Regions from separate parts of the Nitrogeniibacter aestuarii genome, predicted to be linked through region 2. Evidence: predicted binding sites of a transcription regulator. Region 2 holds the regulator's gene; the other holds the start of a gene.
What was found. The regulator FNR, encoded in region 2, switches genes on or off when oxygen is low (the NO sensors DNR and NnrR bind a similar motif). The targets are predictions, from matches to a motif close to TTGANCTAGNTCAA.

Region 1 (7,250 bases), 160 kb from region 2:
TGGATGTGCGTGCGGGACAGCACCTGCTTGAAATCGGCTGCGGCTGGGGCGGGTTCGCGGAAGTGGCGGCCAATGAGTACGACTGCCGGGTCACCGGGCTGACGCTCTCGCCGTCTCAGCTGGCCTTCGCTCAGGCGCGCGCCGAGCGGGGCGGTTGGGCGGATCGCGCCGAGTTCGTGCTGCGGGACTATCGCGACGAGCACGGGCAGTACGATCACATCGCGTCCATCGAAATGATCGAGGCGGTGGGGGAGCAGTTCTGGCCCACTTACTTCGAGCGCATTTCACAGTGCCTGGCGCCCGAGGGCAAGGCGGTGATTCAGGCGATCACCATCGACGATGACCTGTTCGCGCGCTACCGTCGCGGGACGGACTTCATTCAGCGCTATATCTTCCCCGGGGGCATGCTGCCCAGCCCGGAGCGCATGAACCGGGAGGCCGGGCAGGCCGGTCTGGCGCCAGTCGGCCGTTATCGTTTCGGGCGTGATTACGCCCGTACCCTGCGCCGGTGGGACGAGGCTTTTGCTGCGCAACGAGACGCCGTGGTCGCGCAGGGCTTCGATGAGCGCTTCGTGCGCATGTGGCACTTCTACCTCGCCTATTGCGAAGCCGGTTTTCTCGCCGGCGACATCGATGTGTGCCATGCCGCCTTTGTGCACGAGGCCGGCCAGTGAAGCGCGCGGCGCTGTGGGCGTTCATGTGCTGCGCCGCGCTGGCCCTGCCGGCGCATGGCCGCGTGCCCCTGCCGGCAGCGCTGGCCGCGTCTGCCAGTTGGCAGTTGCAGGGGGCCGGCGAGATGAGTTTTCTGGGTTGGCGCATTTACGAGGCGGCCCTGTGGCGGCTGCCCGCCGGTGGGGAGCGCGAGGTGCTGGCGATTCGCTACAACACCGACATCAGCTGCAAGCAACTGGTCGAGAGCACCCTCGATGAGATGCGTCGCATCGGCATCGATCAGCCGGAACGCTGGACCGTTCAGCTACAGAAGGCGTTTCCTGACGTGGACGAAGGCGACACCCTGTTCGCCGAGCGTCATGCGGGCGGCGTGCGCTTCTTCAATCGGACGGGCCTGATCCATGCGGTGGATGACCCTGCGTTCGCGCCGGCCTTTTTCGGCATCTGGCTGCACCCCAAGACCCGCGAGCCGCAACTGCGCGCAGCCTTGCTGGGCGAGGCGCGCCAGTGAGTCAGGCCCGTGCGCTGTCCATGCCACAGATCGTGTTTTACGGCGCGCTCGGGCTGCCACTGGCCTTCGCGGCGCTACCGATCTACGTGCACGTGCCCAAACTGTATGCCGATGATCTGGGCCTGTCGCTGACCGTGGTGGGGGCGATCCTGCTGGGCGCGCGGGTGGTGGATGCGGTCACCGATCCACTGTTCGGGTGGCTGGGCGACCATGTGGCCTCGCGCCTGCGCTGGATAGTGCTGGCCCTGCCACTGCTGGCCGTCGGGATGTTCGGCCTGCTCTCGCCGCCGGGCGATGCCGGGCCGCTGTGGTTGCTGTGCTTGCTGGTGCTGGCCTGCGCGGGCTACTCGATGGCCAGTGTGAACTATCACGCCTGGGGCGCCGAGATGGCGGGCGGGCCCGGCGAGCGCACGCGTGTGATGGCCAGTCGCGAGGGCTTCGGCCTGGTCGGGGTGGTGATGGCGGCGGCCTTGCCCGGCTTTCTGGCGGACGACATCGCACCGGGGCTGCAGCGATTGGCGTGGGGGTTCATTCCCCTGCTGGGCATCGCGGCGCTCATTACGCTCTGGGGCGCACCGCAGGCGGGGGCGTCGGCGCCCGCGCGGGAACGCCCGTGGGTTGCCTTGCGGCGGGCCTTGGCGCGTCCGGCATTCGTGCGCCTGCTGATCCTGTTCGGGCTGGGCGGTATTGCGGCGTCGATACCGGCGAGCACGGTGCTGTTCTTCGTGGAAGACGTGATCGGACGTCCCGACGCCTCCGGCCCGTTGTTGGCGGTGTATTTCGTGGCGGGGGCCGCGGGGCTGCCGGTGTGGGTGAAGCTGTCGGACCGGTTGGGCAAGGTGGGGGCGTGGATGGTCGCCATGATCGTGGCGATTGTCGCCTTCGTTTGGGCGGCCATGCTGGGGCCGGGTGACCTCATGGCCTTCGGCGTGATCTGCGCCTTGTCGGGTCTGGCGCTGGGCGCCGATCTGGCGCTTCCGCCGGCCATTCTGGCGGACCAGCTGGGTGAGCGCGGCGGTGCTGGAGAGGGCGCCGGTGCGGGATCGAGTTTCGGCTGGTGGAATCTGGTCGCCAAGGCCTCGCTGGCGCTGGCGGCAGGGCTCGCGCTGCCGCTGCTCGATCTGTTCGGCTACACCCCGGGGCGTGACGGCGAGGCAGGGCGGCTGGCGCTCGCCCTTGTCTATGCGGCGCTGCCGGTGCTGCTCAAACTGTTCGCACTGGGTCTGACCTGGCACTGGCGCCATCAATTGGGAGCGAAATCATGACGAAATGGATCTGCGCGGTGCTCGGCGTGCTGGGCATCAGTGGCTGCAGCACCACCATTGAGGATTATCGAGACACCACGCCACCGCTGGTGCTGGAGGACTACTTCAAGGGTACGCTTGACGCCTGGGGCATGTTCCAGGATCGCAGTGGCAAGGTGATCAAGCGCTTTCACGTGGTGATCGATGCCAAATGGGAGGGGCCTGTCGGCACGCTCGATGAGCGATTCACCTACGATGATGGCTCTACCCAGCGGCGGGTGTGGACGCTCACTGCCCATGGCGATGGTCGCTACACCGGCACGGCCGGTGATGTGGTGGGCGTGGCCGAGGGCCAGGCGCGTGGGAATGCGTTCCGGTGGAAGTACGTGATGGCCCTGCCGGTGGACGGCAAGGTGTACCACGTGGACTTCGATGACTGGATGTATCTCGTCGACGACAAGGTGATGCTCAATCGCTCGGAGATGAGCAAGTTCGGTTTCCATCTTGGCGAAGTCACTTTGAGCTTCACCCGTCGGAGCGAGGCATCGCCATGAGTCTGAATCGCAAACGATCGGACTGGCACGGCCAGCGCGTCTGGCTCATCGGCGCATCGAGCGGCATCGGTGAGGCGCTTGCCCGGGCGCTGGCGGATGCGGGGGCGGAACTCGCCCTCAGTGCGCGCAGCAAGGACAAGCTTGAGGCCGTGGCCGGGTCGCTGGGTGGCGCCCTGGTTGTGCCCTTCGACGTTACCGAGCCCCATGGCTATGCAGACGCCTGGGCACGCATTGGCAAGCGCTGGGATCGTTGTGATCTGGTCGTGTTTCTGGCGGGCGCCTACAAGCCCACCCGGGCGTGGGAGCTAACTGACGAGGAGATCACCAGGACGGTCGAGACCAATCTGGTGGCGACCATGCGCGGCGTCGCCACCGTGTTGCCGGACTTTCTGGGCCGGGGTGGGGGCGGTGTTGCGCTGGTGGCCAGTGTTGCGGGGTACGGGGGCTTGCCTCAGGCGTGCACCTATGGTCCGACCAAGGCGGCCCTCATCAATTTCGCCGAAACGCTGTACATGGATGTCAGGGAAAAGGGCGTCGATGTGTACCTGGTCAACCCCGGTTTCGTGGAAACCCCGCTGACTGCCGACAATGACTTCGAGATGCCCGCATTGATGCGGCCTGAAGAGGCGGCCCAAGCCATCCTCGAGGGCATGGCCCGCGGGCGTTTCGAGATCCATTTCCCGAAGCGCTTCTCGCGCGTGCTCAAGCTGCTTCAGTGGCTTCCGCGCGGGGCGTACTTCAAGCTGATCAAGAAGGTGACTGGCTTATGACCACTGCACGGCCCATCGATGCCCTGGCCCGCTTCTACGAGTCGCTCACGGCGGACAAGTTGTCGAGCATCACCGCCTTCTATGCGGCCGACGCCCGGTTCAAGGACCCATTCAACGACGTGGTGGGCGTCGCGCACATCGAGCGCATCTTCGAGCACATGTTCGTGCAGGTCGAATCCCCGCACTTCGAAGTGACCCGGTGTTTCGACGATGGTGATGCCGGGGTTCTGCTGTGGACGATGCACTGGGGCGAGGCGGGCAGCGGTGGGTGCATCGAGGGCGCATCGCGCGTTTCGTTTGATGACAATGGCAAGGTTGTCGATCATCGCGATTACTGGGACCCGGCTGAAAGCCTGTATGAAAAGGTGCCGATCCTCGGCGCCGTGATGCGTCGCATTAAACGTCGGCTCGCCACCGACTGATTCGATCACCCGCCATCCGAGGCGGGCACGCTGACCGCATGCGGCGCCCGAGTCGGCGCGCTTGCTGGATCCTATGCGGCCAAAGCGATTGAGGCAGAAAACGTTACGGTAAATGTAACGCTCCTTGCGGCAGGGTGTTTTTTTGCCTATGCGATTTTGCGCTGCAACATATTGATTTAAATCAAAAAAAGCCTTGCGACCCTGAAAATGGGTGTGGCACTATGCCGCAGAGGTTCCGGCCGCGCCAAACCACTAGATATAGCGGGTTCCGGGCCCTAGGGAGTTCGCGACTGGCGCATTGTCACGACCGGATTGTCCACGCCCCAAGGAGATGCAGTAGCGGAGCGTAGGCTCGATGGTTGTGTTCTTTTGCGTCCCTCAAAGACCAGGATGGGGGTTGCACATGAGCTTGTTTGCTCGAACTGCAGTAACCACGGGGCTCGCATCGCTCAGCGCGTCTGCGCTGGCCGTGGAGAAGAACGGCGTCAATCTGCAGACGCCGGTCACCGAAGTGGCTTCACAGATCTACAACATGCACACGCTGATGCTGATCATCTGTCTGGTGATCTTCATCGGGGTTTTCGGTGTCATGTTCTGGTCAGTGTTCAAGCACCGCAAGTCCAAAGGGGCGGTGGCTGCACACTTTCACGAAAACACCACTGTCGAGATCGTGTGGACCGTGGTGCCCGTGCTGATCCTGCTTGGCATGGCCTATCCGGCCACCAAGACGGTGATCTCCATGAAGGATACGTCGAACCCCGACATCACCATCAAGGCCACCGGTTATCAGTGGAAATGGGGTTACGACTACATCAAGGGCGAGGGCGAAGGAATCCGCCTGATCTCGAATCTGTCGACCTCTCAGGAAGCCATCAATGGCAATGCCGAGAAGGGTGACAGCTACCTGCTCGAAGTCGATGAGCCGCTGGTCGTGCCGGTGGGCAAGAAGATCCGTATTCTGACCACGGCCAATGACGTGATCCACGCCTGGTGGGTGCCCGCCTTCGGGGTCAAGCAGGATGCGATTCCGGGCTTCATTCGCGATACCTGGTTCCGTGCCGAGAAAGAAGGCATCTACCGTGGCAACTGTGCCGAACTGTGCGGCAAGGACCACGGCTTCATGCCGATCGAAGTGCATGTGGTCTCGGATGCTGATTACACCGCCTGGGTGAAGACGCATGCCGAAAAGGCCGAGGCCGCTGCCGAGGGCAACGCCAAGGTCTGGGACAAGGGTGATCTGGTCGCCACAGGCGAGAAGGTGTTCAACGCCAATTGTGCGGCGTGCCACCAGGCGGATGGCAAGGGCTTGCCCCCGGCCTTCCCGGCGCTGGATGGTTCGGCAGTGGTCAATGGGCCGGTGGGCGAGCAACTCAATACCGTGATGCACGGTCGCCCCGGAACGGCCATGGCCGCCTTCGGCAACATGCTCGACGACGCCCAACTGGCCGCCGTCATCACCTACACGCGTAACGCCTGGGGCAACACTGCGGGCGATGTGATTCAGCCGGCCGATGTTGCGGCCGCGCGCAACTGATCGCCCAAGGAGGACAACAGAATGTCTGCTGTGACCCCCGACCACGTCCATGATGATCACCACCACCACGGCCCCACCGGGTTGATGCGCTGGATCACCACGACGAACCATAAGGACATCGGCACGATGTACCTGATTTTCAGCTTCATCATGTTCCTCTCCGGGGGTGTGATGGCGCTGACAATCCGTGCCGAGCTGTTCCAGCCGGGCCTGCAGATCGTGCAGCCCGAATTCTTCAACCAGCTCACCACCATGCATGGCCTGGTGATGGTGTTCGGCGCGATCATGCCGGCCTTTGTGGGCTTTGCGAACTGGATGTTGCCGCTCATGATCGGCGCCTCCGACATGGCCTTTGCGCGCATGAACAACTGGAGCTTCTGGCTGCTGCCCCCGGCGGCGCTGCTGCTCATCGGTTCCTTCTTCGTGCCGGGCGGTGCCACTGCCGCGGGCTGGACGCTGTATGCCCCGCTGTCGGTGCAGATGGGCATGGGCATGGACCTGACCATCTTCGCGGTCCATATCATGGGTATCAGTTCCATCATGGGCGCCATCAATATCGTGGTGACCATCCTGAACATGCGCGCACCGGGCATGACGCTCATGAAGATGCCGCTGTTCTGCTGGACCTGGCTGATCACCGCCTACCTGCTCATTGCCGTGATGCCGGTGCTGGCCGGGGCGGTGACCATGATCCTGACGGATCGTCACTTCGGCACGGCGTTCTTCAATGCCGCCGGTGGTGGTGACCCGGTGCTGTATCAGCACGTGTTCTGGTTCTTCGGTCACCCGGAGGTCTACATCATGATTCTGCCGGCCTTCGGCATCGTGAGTCAGATCATCCCGACCTTTGCCCGCAAGCCGCTGTTTGGCTACGCCTCGATGGTGTACGCCACGGCGTCCATCGCGATCCTGTCCTTCGTGGTCTGGGCGCACCACATGTTCACCACCGGCATGCCGGCAGCCACGCAGCTGTTCTTCATGTACGCGACCATGCTGATCGCCGTGCCCACGGGCGTGAAGGTGTTCAACTGGGTGGCCACCATGTGGCGCGGTTCCATGACCTTCGAAACCCCCATGCTGTGGGCCACGGGCTTCATCTTCGTGTTCACCATGGGCGGCTTCACCGGCCTGATCTGCGCGATCGCACCGATCGACATCCAGGTGCAGGACACGTACTACGTGGTGGCGCACTTCCACTATGTGCTGGTGGCCGGCTCGCTGTTCGCGCTGTTTGCCGGGGCGTACTACTGGCTGCCGAAATGGACCGGCCATATGTACTCGGAGACGCTCGGCAAGATCCACTTCTGGTCGTCGATCATCTTCTTCAACATCACCTTCTTCCCGATGCACTTCCTGGGGCTGGCCGGCATGCCGCGCCGGATTCCGGACTATGCATTGCAATTCACAGACTTCAACGCGATTGCATCCGTCGGCGCTTTCGGCTTCGGCCTGACCCAGCTGCTGTTTATCGTGGTAGTGGTCAAGTGCGTGCGCGGCGGCAAGAAGGCATCGGCCCAGGTCTGGGAAGACGCCGAGGGGCTGG
Region 2 (7,250 bases):
ATGGCACTGAACAAGGGCATGCGGCTGAGCAGCCCGGGGATGTCGATCTTGTTTTGGCTCATGGGTCCAACCTTTGTTGATCCGCGAGACTCTAACACGCGGGATTGATCTCTATTTTGATCTTGTTTAACTCACTGACTGTGCCTGAAAAACATGACTGATGCACCCGCCCAACGAATGATCCTCTTCGCAACACCGCATCGAGGAATGTTTTTCACCGGCATGCTACAGAGCGTGCTGGTGATGTTGCCCTGGTGGATCGAGCTGGTCTTGCGCACGCGCGACGGGGGGCTTGACTGGCCATGGCCTGCCGTGTGGTGGCATGCATTGATGCTCATTTACGGGGTGTTCCCGTTCTTCATCTTCGGGTTCTTGTTGACCGTCATACCGCGCTGGCAGAATCAGCCGGATCTTCCGCGCCGTGACTACGCATGGATCTGGGTGGCGCTGACCACCGGGTGGCTGTTGCTTTACGCCGGCTTCGTGGTCCCGGCGCTGCGTGTGGGGGGGCTGCTCGTGGTTGCGTGTGGGTGGGCTGGCGTGTGCGTGCGTTTGCTGCCGATTGCACTTCTCCCCGGACGCGGGCGCCTGCATGCCATGCCCGCGTGGCTGGCGCTCTTTGCCGGCTGGGTGGGCTGGGTCTTGCTGATTGGAATGGCGCTAGATGGAGATGGTCGTTGGGCTCTGTGGGCCATCGACATCGGATTGTTTGCGTTCCTGCTGCCGATCTTTCTGTGCGTGTGTCACCGCATGGTGCCTTTCTTCTCGAACTCGGTACTGCCCGATTACCAGATGGTTCGCCCGGCCTGGGCGCTGTGGGTGCTGCTGGCCGGTGCCGTCCTCCACGGTCTGCTGAACCGGATGGATCTGGCGGCGTGGCGCTGGCTTGTTGATCTGCCGATGGCGGTGCTCGGGCTATGGCTGAGCTCGCAGTGGCGTCTGTTCGACAGCTTTAAGGTGAAGCTGCTGGCCATGCTGCATGTGGGCTTTGCCTGGTTCTGGATCGGCATGGCCTTGTTCGGGCTTCAGTCCCTGCTGCCGTGGTTCGGCATCAGTGCCCTGGGCCTGGCACCGGTGCACGCGCTGGTCATCGGCATGTTTTCGGTACTGGTCATCGGCATGGTCTCGCGGGTCACTTTGGGGCACTCGGGCGCGCCACTGGCTGCCGACGGGCTCACCTGGTATCTGTGCTGGGCGCTGCAGCTGGTGGTCGTTGTCCGCATTCTGGCCGAGTTGATGCCGGGGCGTTCCCTGTGGCTGGTGGCGGCCTCGACCGGGTGGCTGTGCGTGTTTGTGCTGTGGACTTTGCGGTATCTTCCAAGCTTTGTCCGTCCGCGCGTGGATGGAAAAGCCGGATAGGAAACTAACGATGTACATGGCCTTGAAACACCTGCACATGACATGCGTCGCATTGAGCCTGCTGGGCTTTGTGGTCCGTGGGTTCTGGATGATGACGGAGGCGCCGCAGCTCAAGGCGAAGCTCAGTCGCGTATTGCCGCACGTGGTCGATACGGTACTGCTGGGGAGTGCGATCGCGCTCGTGAGTTACTACGACGCGGTGCCCGACTGGGTGTGGGCGAAGGTGGTCGGCTTGCTCATCTACATCGTCCTCGGTACCGTAGCACTGAAGCGTGGGAAAACGCGCCAGGTACGGATCGCTGCATTCGTGCTGGCCTTGATCACGTTTGGCTGGATCGTGTCGGTGGCGCTCAGCAAGTCATCCGCCGGCTTCTTCGCTTGAGTTTCGGAGTCTAAAAGAGCATGACCGAATCGCTCATTCCTGTGGCGCCGGCCTTGGACGAACCGCTTGAAATCCTGTCCGCCTGCCACGGGCGGGTGAGGGCGAATCTTCAGACGCTGGACCGGCTCATTCGCTGGCTGCCCGATCACGGCGCTGACAAGGATGCGCAGCAGGCGGCAATCAATGTCATGCGCTACTTCAACCTCGGTGCGATGAACCATCACCAGGATGAAGAAGAGGATTTGTTCCCGGTGCTGCTCGAACGCTGCCCGGCGAATGTCCGCCAGCGCATCCGGCGCCTGGTTGCCTGGATCAAGGACGACCATCGCGCGCTGGAAGCCACCTGGGCGCAACTGCGTGAGCAGCTTGTGATGGTGGCGTCGGGTGACAGTGATCAGCTCGACGCAGACGTGGTGGCAAATTTTTCGGCGCAGTACCTCAATCACCTCGATCGGGAAGACAACGAGCTGTTTCCGCTGGCAGCCAATATTCTGACCGACGCGGACATCCGTCAGATGAGCGAGCGGATGCGGGCACGGCGAACCGGTAGCCATCAATGAAAACGGGCGCCAGAGGCGCCCGTTTTCATTGATTGAGGCTCAATCAGGCACTCGACTGATTGTTGAGCAGGGCCTTGAGGCCATCGATATCCAGGATCTTGATGTGTTTTTGCTGCACCGAAATCAGCCCCTGATCCTGGAAACGGGAGAAGGCCCGAGATACGGTCTCCAGCTTCAGACCGAGGTAGGAGCCGATTTCGTCGCGCGTCATGCGCAGGTGGAATTCGGCTGCGGAGAAACCGCGTGCAGTGAAGCGCTGTGACAGGTTGATCAGGAACGCTGCCAGGCGCTCCTCGGCACGCATGGACCCGAGCAGCATCATGACGCTGTGATCGCGCACGATCTCGCGGCTCATCACCTTGTGAAACTGGTGTTGAAGTGACTCGACCTCCCGTGACAGCTCTTCGAGCTTGTCGAAAGGAATGATGCACACTTCACTGTCTTCGAGCGCCTGCGCATCGCAGGTATGGTTCTCGGTGCTGATGCCATCCAGACCCAGAATCTCGCCGGACATCTGGAAGCCGGTGACCTGATCCCGCCCGTCCTCGAAGAGCACGTTGGTCTTGAAAGACCCGGAACGCACAGCGTAAATGGCCTCGAAATGATCGCCGGCGCGGTAGAGGTGCTGGTGACGCTTCACCTTTCGACGGCTGCCGATGAGTTCATCAAGCTGCTCGATCTCGCCGTTCTCGAGTCCAAACGGCAGGCATAACTCCTGCAGATTGCACTGGGAACAGGCGGTTTTCAGGTCCGCTGCCGTGACCTTGATGATGGCGCCGCGTTGCATTCAGCTCTCTCTCCGTCTTACTTCCAGTTGCTTGTTCCGGGGCTGTCCGGCAAGCCCCGTTGATCCACGTCAACTCAGTTGGGGCGGGTTTTTGAGATGGTAGGCTCCAATCGAGGAAGCCGCAAATCATGGACAACCAGAAAGAACTTGTATTCGACCCGAACCTGATCCGCAAATTCGACGTCAATGGCCCACGCTACACGTCGTACCCGACAGCGGACCGCTTCGTCGAAGCCTTCAATGCCGACGCGCTAACCGATTGGCTTGGACAGCGCGCGGGCGGGGGGTTGAGCCGACCCTTGTCATTGTACTTCCACATTCCGTTCTGCAACACCATTTGCTACTACTGTGCCTGCAACAAGATCATCACCAAGGACCACAGTCGTTCCGCCAAGTATCTGAAATACCTGGCGAAAGAAGTGGCCATGCAAGCGGCTGCCCTTAATGGAAGCCGGGAGGTGATCCAGCTCCATCTGGGCGGTGGTACGCCCACTTTCCTGTCGCATGACGAAATGCGCGAGCTCATGACCATCGTGCGACAGCATTTCACGCTGTTGCCCGACGGCGAATATTCGATCGAGGTGGACCCGCGCAAGGTCGACTACGCCACCGTGGCGATGCTCGCAGAAGCAGGTTTCAATCGTATGAGCATCGGCGTGCAGGATTTCAACATCGATGTTCAGCGAGCGGTCAATCGGGTACAGAGCTTCGACGAGACCAAGCTCGTGCTTGATGCCGCGCGCGAAACGGGTTTTCAGTCGATCAGCATGGACCTGATCTACGGCTTGCCCAAACAGAATGTGATCAGCTTCAATCGCACACTGCAGCAGGTGCTTGAACTGTCACCCGACCGCATTTCACTCTACAGCTACGCTCACCTGCCAGGGCTGTTCAAACCCCAGCGGCGCATCGACGCGGCCGACATGCCCAGTGCCGACACCAAGCTCCAGATCCTTCAACTGGCCATTCGCCGGCTGACCGAGGCGGGCTACGTCTACATCGGCATGGATCACTTCGCCAAGCCGGACGATGAACTGGCCATCGCCCAGCGCCAGGGCCGGTTGCATCGAAACTTTCAGGGCTACAGCACGCACGCCGAATGTGACCTGCTGGCCTTCGGTGTGTCGGCCATCGGCAAGATGGGCCCAACGTATTCACAGAACGTGAAAACGCTCGACGAGTATTACGACGCCCTCGATCAGGATCGCCTGCCTGTGCTGCGCGGTATCGAGGCGACCCAGGACGATCTGCTGCGCCGTTCGATCATTCAGGCGTTGATGTGCCACTTCGAGCTGTCGATTCCTGCGCTCGAACAGGCGCACATGATCGATTTCAAGAGTTACTTCGCGGCCGAACTCGAAGACCTCCGCGCCATGGCCAAATCGGGCCTGGTGACCGTGGGTGACGAGTGGCTCACCGTCGAGCCTGCCGGGCGCCTGCTGGTGCGTGGCATTGCCATGGTTTTCGACAAGTACCTGCGCGCCGATCGCGAACGGGCCCGCTACTCCAAGGTGATCTGACGCTGGGGCAGGTCGCGTGCTAGGCTCGCGGCCTGTCGTCTCGTTCTGATGTCCCATGCCCGAAACCGGTTACTTCGCTGTCTTTCTCATTGGCCTGCTCGGTGGAACGCACTGCGTCGCCATGTGCGGCGGGATTGTGGGCGCGCTGACCGTTCAGATCCCCGGGCAGGTCAAGCGCCAGTGGCCGATCCATCTCACCTATAACCTCGGCCGCATCACCACGTATACGGCGCTCGGGGCCCTGCTCGGGGCCATCGGCTCGGTGGGCTTGTTGTTTGACAACTTTCTGCCGGTCCAGATGACGCTGTATGTGCTCGCCAACGTCATGCTCGTGGCACTCGGCCTGTACCTCACCGGTTTCACCAAGTTGCTGGCTCCCATCGAAAAAGCAGGGCATGGCATCTGGAAGCGTGTTCAACCACTCACCCGGCGTTTCCTGCCGGCGCGTGGGCCAGCGCAAGCCTTTCCGCTCGGATTGCTGTGGGGGCTGATTCCGTGCGGGCTCATCTACTCGGTGCTTGCCACTGCACTGGTCACCGGGTCGGCGGCCCGAGGGGCAGGGTTGATGCTGGCCTTCGGTCTTGGCACCTTGCCCAACCTGTTGCTGGCCGGCATGTTGCTCAAGCGTCTGAGAGGTATCACGCGCAATACTTGGGTGCGCACGGGCTCCGGCATTCTCGTCCTGGCGTTTGGCGTCTATGGCCTGATCAACGCCCCGACGCTGGGTGCGGCCTTGTGGAGTGGGGTGGTCTGCCACACCTGAAGGGAAAGGGCACTGCGGCGCACGACATGGAAAGGCGCGCTATCATGTCTATATTCAGTTTCTCTAATGGAGTAAGCCGTGGCCAAAACCAGTCATGACCTCGTCGTCGAGGCCAAATCCAAGATCAAGGAAGTGTCCGTGGTCGACGCCCGCGAAATGATCCAGAGCGGCGCGGTCGTGCTCGATGTGCGCGAACCTGGCGAATTCGAGAACGGGCATGTACCGGGCGCCATCAACTTGCCGCGCGGTCTGCTGGAATTCAAACTGGCCGCCACCCCCGAACTCAATCAGCCGGACACACCCATTGTGGTCTACTGCAAGACCAGCGGTCGCTCTGCGCTGGCCGTGGCAACCCTGGCGGACATGGGCGTGACCAATACCGTGAACATGGGTGGCGGCTACGATGCCTGGGCCGAAGCGGGTTATCCGACCGACAAGCCGCCCGCAATCGATTACAACTGATCGGCCGGCTCGTCCGGATGGGCGAGCGTATGCAGGATGGGGCAGGGCTGGGCCTCGCTGCCATGCGCGCAGCAGATCACCAGCTCGGCCAGGGCCTGCTTCATGGACTGGAGTTGTTCGATCTGCGCTTCGATGCGGATCAGTTTTTCAGAGGCGATCTGTCTGGCCAGCGTGCGGTCCTCGTGCTCGTCGAGATCCAGCAGCTCGGCAATCTCGTCGAGCGAAAATCCCAAGGCCTGAGCGCGCTTGACGAAGCGCAGGCGGGAGAGCACGTTCTGGTCGTAGCGGCGGATGCTGCCGCCGGGTAGCGCCGGCGTGGGCAGCAGACCGCGTCGCTGGTAGTAGCGTACGGTCTCGACCCCGACGTCGGCCGCCTTGGCCAACTGGCTGATGGTCATCGATGACATGCGAACCCCGTTGAAAGTGTGTTGACTCTGTACTCAGGTACGGAGTTTAGACTCATATCCATTGAATGGTTCGGAGTTCATCATGAACGCACCCCAACCCCTGGCCACTGCACCACAGCAACTGGATCTGCCCATTGAAGGCATGACCTGCGCTGCCTGCGCTTCGCGCATCGAGCGTGTTCTCAACCGATTGCCGGGCGTGGACGCTCAGGTCAATCTTGCCGCCGAGCGCGCGCGCGTCCGCATCGATGGCAGCGAGACGGACCGTAACCAGGTGGTCGACAGCATTCGCAAAGCGGGTTTTCAGGTGCCTGACACGCACCAGGAACTGGCGATCGAAGGCATGACCTGCGCCGCCTGTGCCACCCGTCTGGAAAAAGTCCTGGGCCGGGTCGATGGCGTCGAAGAGGCAACCGTCAATTTCGCCACCGAAACAGCGCAGATGCACTACCGGCCCTGGGACGTGGTCCTATCCGACATCTTCGCTGCCGTCGAGAAGGCGGGGTTCACGGCGCACCCCCACGGCGACGACAGCCGCACACAGGAAAAAGCCCGCAAGGTCGCCCTGTGGACGGCTGAGCGTAACCGGTTCTTCATCGCGCTTGTGCTTACCTTGCCGCTCGTGGCGCAAATGCCGTTCATGTTCTTCGGTGACGGCGGGCATGACCTGATTCCGCGTGGTTGGCAATGGGTGCTGGCCACGCCGGTGCAATTCTGGATCGGCGCGCGTTTCTATCGGGGGGCGTGGTCGGCGCTGCGCGGCGGCGGTGCCAACATGGATGTGCTCGTGGCACTCGGCACCTCCATGGCCTACGGTTTCAGTGCCGTGGTGACGGCGCTGGGACTGCATCAACACCATGTGTATTTCGAGGCCTCGGCAACCATCATCACCCTGGTGCTGATGGGCAAACTGCTTGAAGCCCGCGCCAAGGCGAAAACGGCAGACGCAATCGAATCCCTGGTGCGTCTGCAGCCGCGCACGGCGTGGGTGGAGCAGGACGGCCAGCTCG

Region 1: a site for FNR is predicted at 4,345-4,358, ahead of coxB (cytochrome c oxidase subunit II). Genes of this name have one in related genera too.

What each region holds. Positions count from the first base shown of each region.
Region 1 covers NZ_CP071321.1:1,267,507-1,274,756, forward strand. The annotation lists gene J0W34_RS05885 (SAM-dependent methyltransferase) at 1-674, shown strand, start outside; gene J0W34_RS05890 (chalcone isomerase family protein) at 671-1,183, shown strand; gene J0W34_RS05895 (MFS transporter) at 1,180-2,448, shown strand; gene J0W34_RS05900 (DUF3833 domain-containing protein) at 2,445-2,981, shown strand; gene J0W34_RS05905 (SDR family NAD(P)-dependent oxidoreductase) at 2,978-3,751, shown strand; gene J0W34_RS05910 (nuclear transport factor 2 family protein) at 3,748-4,173, shown strand; gene coxB (cytochrome c oxidase subunit II) at 4,577-5,707, shown strand; gene ctaD (cytochrome c oxidase subunit I) at 5,729-7,250, shown strand, end outside.
Region 2 covers NZ_CP071321.1:1,428,920-1,436,169, forward strand. The annotation lists gene J0W34_RS06590 (Crp/Fnr family transcriptional regulator) at 1-62, opposite strand, end outside; gene J0W34_RS06595 (NnrS family protein) at 178-1,359, shown strand; gene J0W34_RS06600 (SirB2 family protein) at 1,370-1,741, shown strand; gene J0W34_RS06605 (hemerythrin domain-containing protein) at 1,762-2,301, shown strand; gene fnr (fumarate/nitrate reduction transcriptional regulator Fnr) at 2,345-3,088, opposite strand; gene hemN (oxygen-independent coproporphyrinogen III oxidase) at 3,217-4,608, shown strand; gene J0W34_RS06620 (sulfite exporter TauE/SafE family protein) at 4,664-5,371, shown strand; gene J0W34_RS06625 (rhodanese-like domain-containing protein) at 5,450-5,833, shown strand; gene J0W34_RS06630 (MerR family transcriptional regulator) at 5,824-6,240, opposite strand; gene J0W34_RS06635 (heavy metal translocating P-type ATPase) at 6,323-7,250, shown strand, end outside.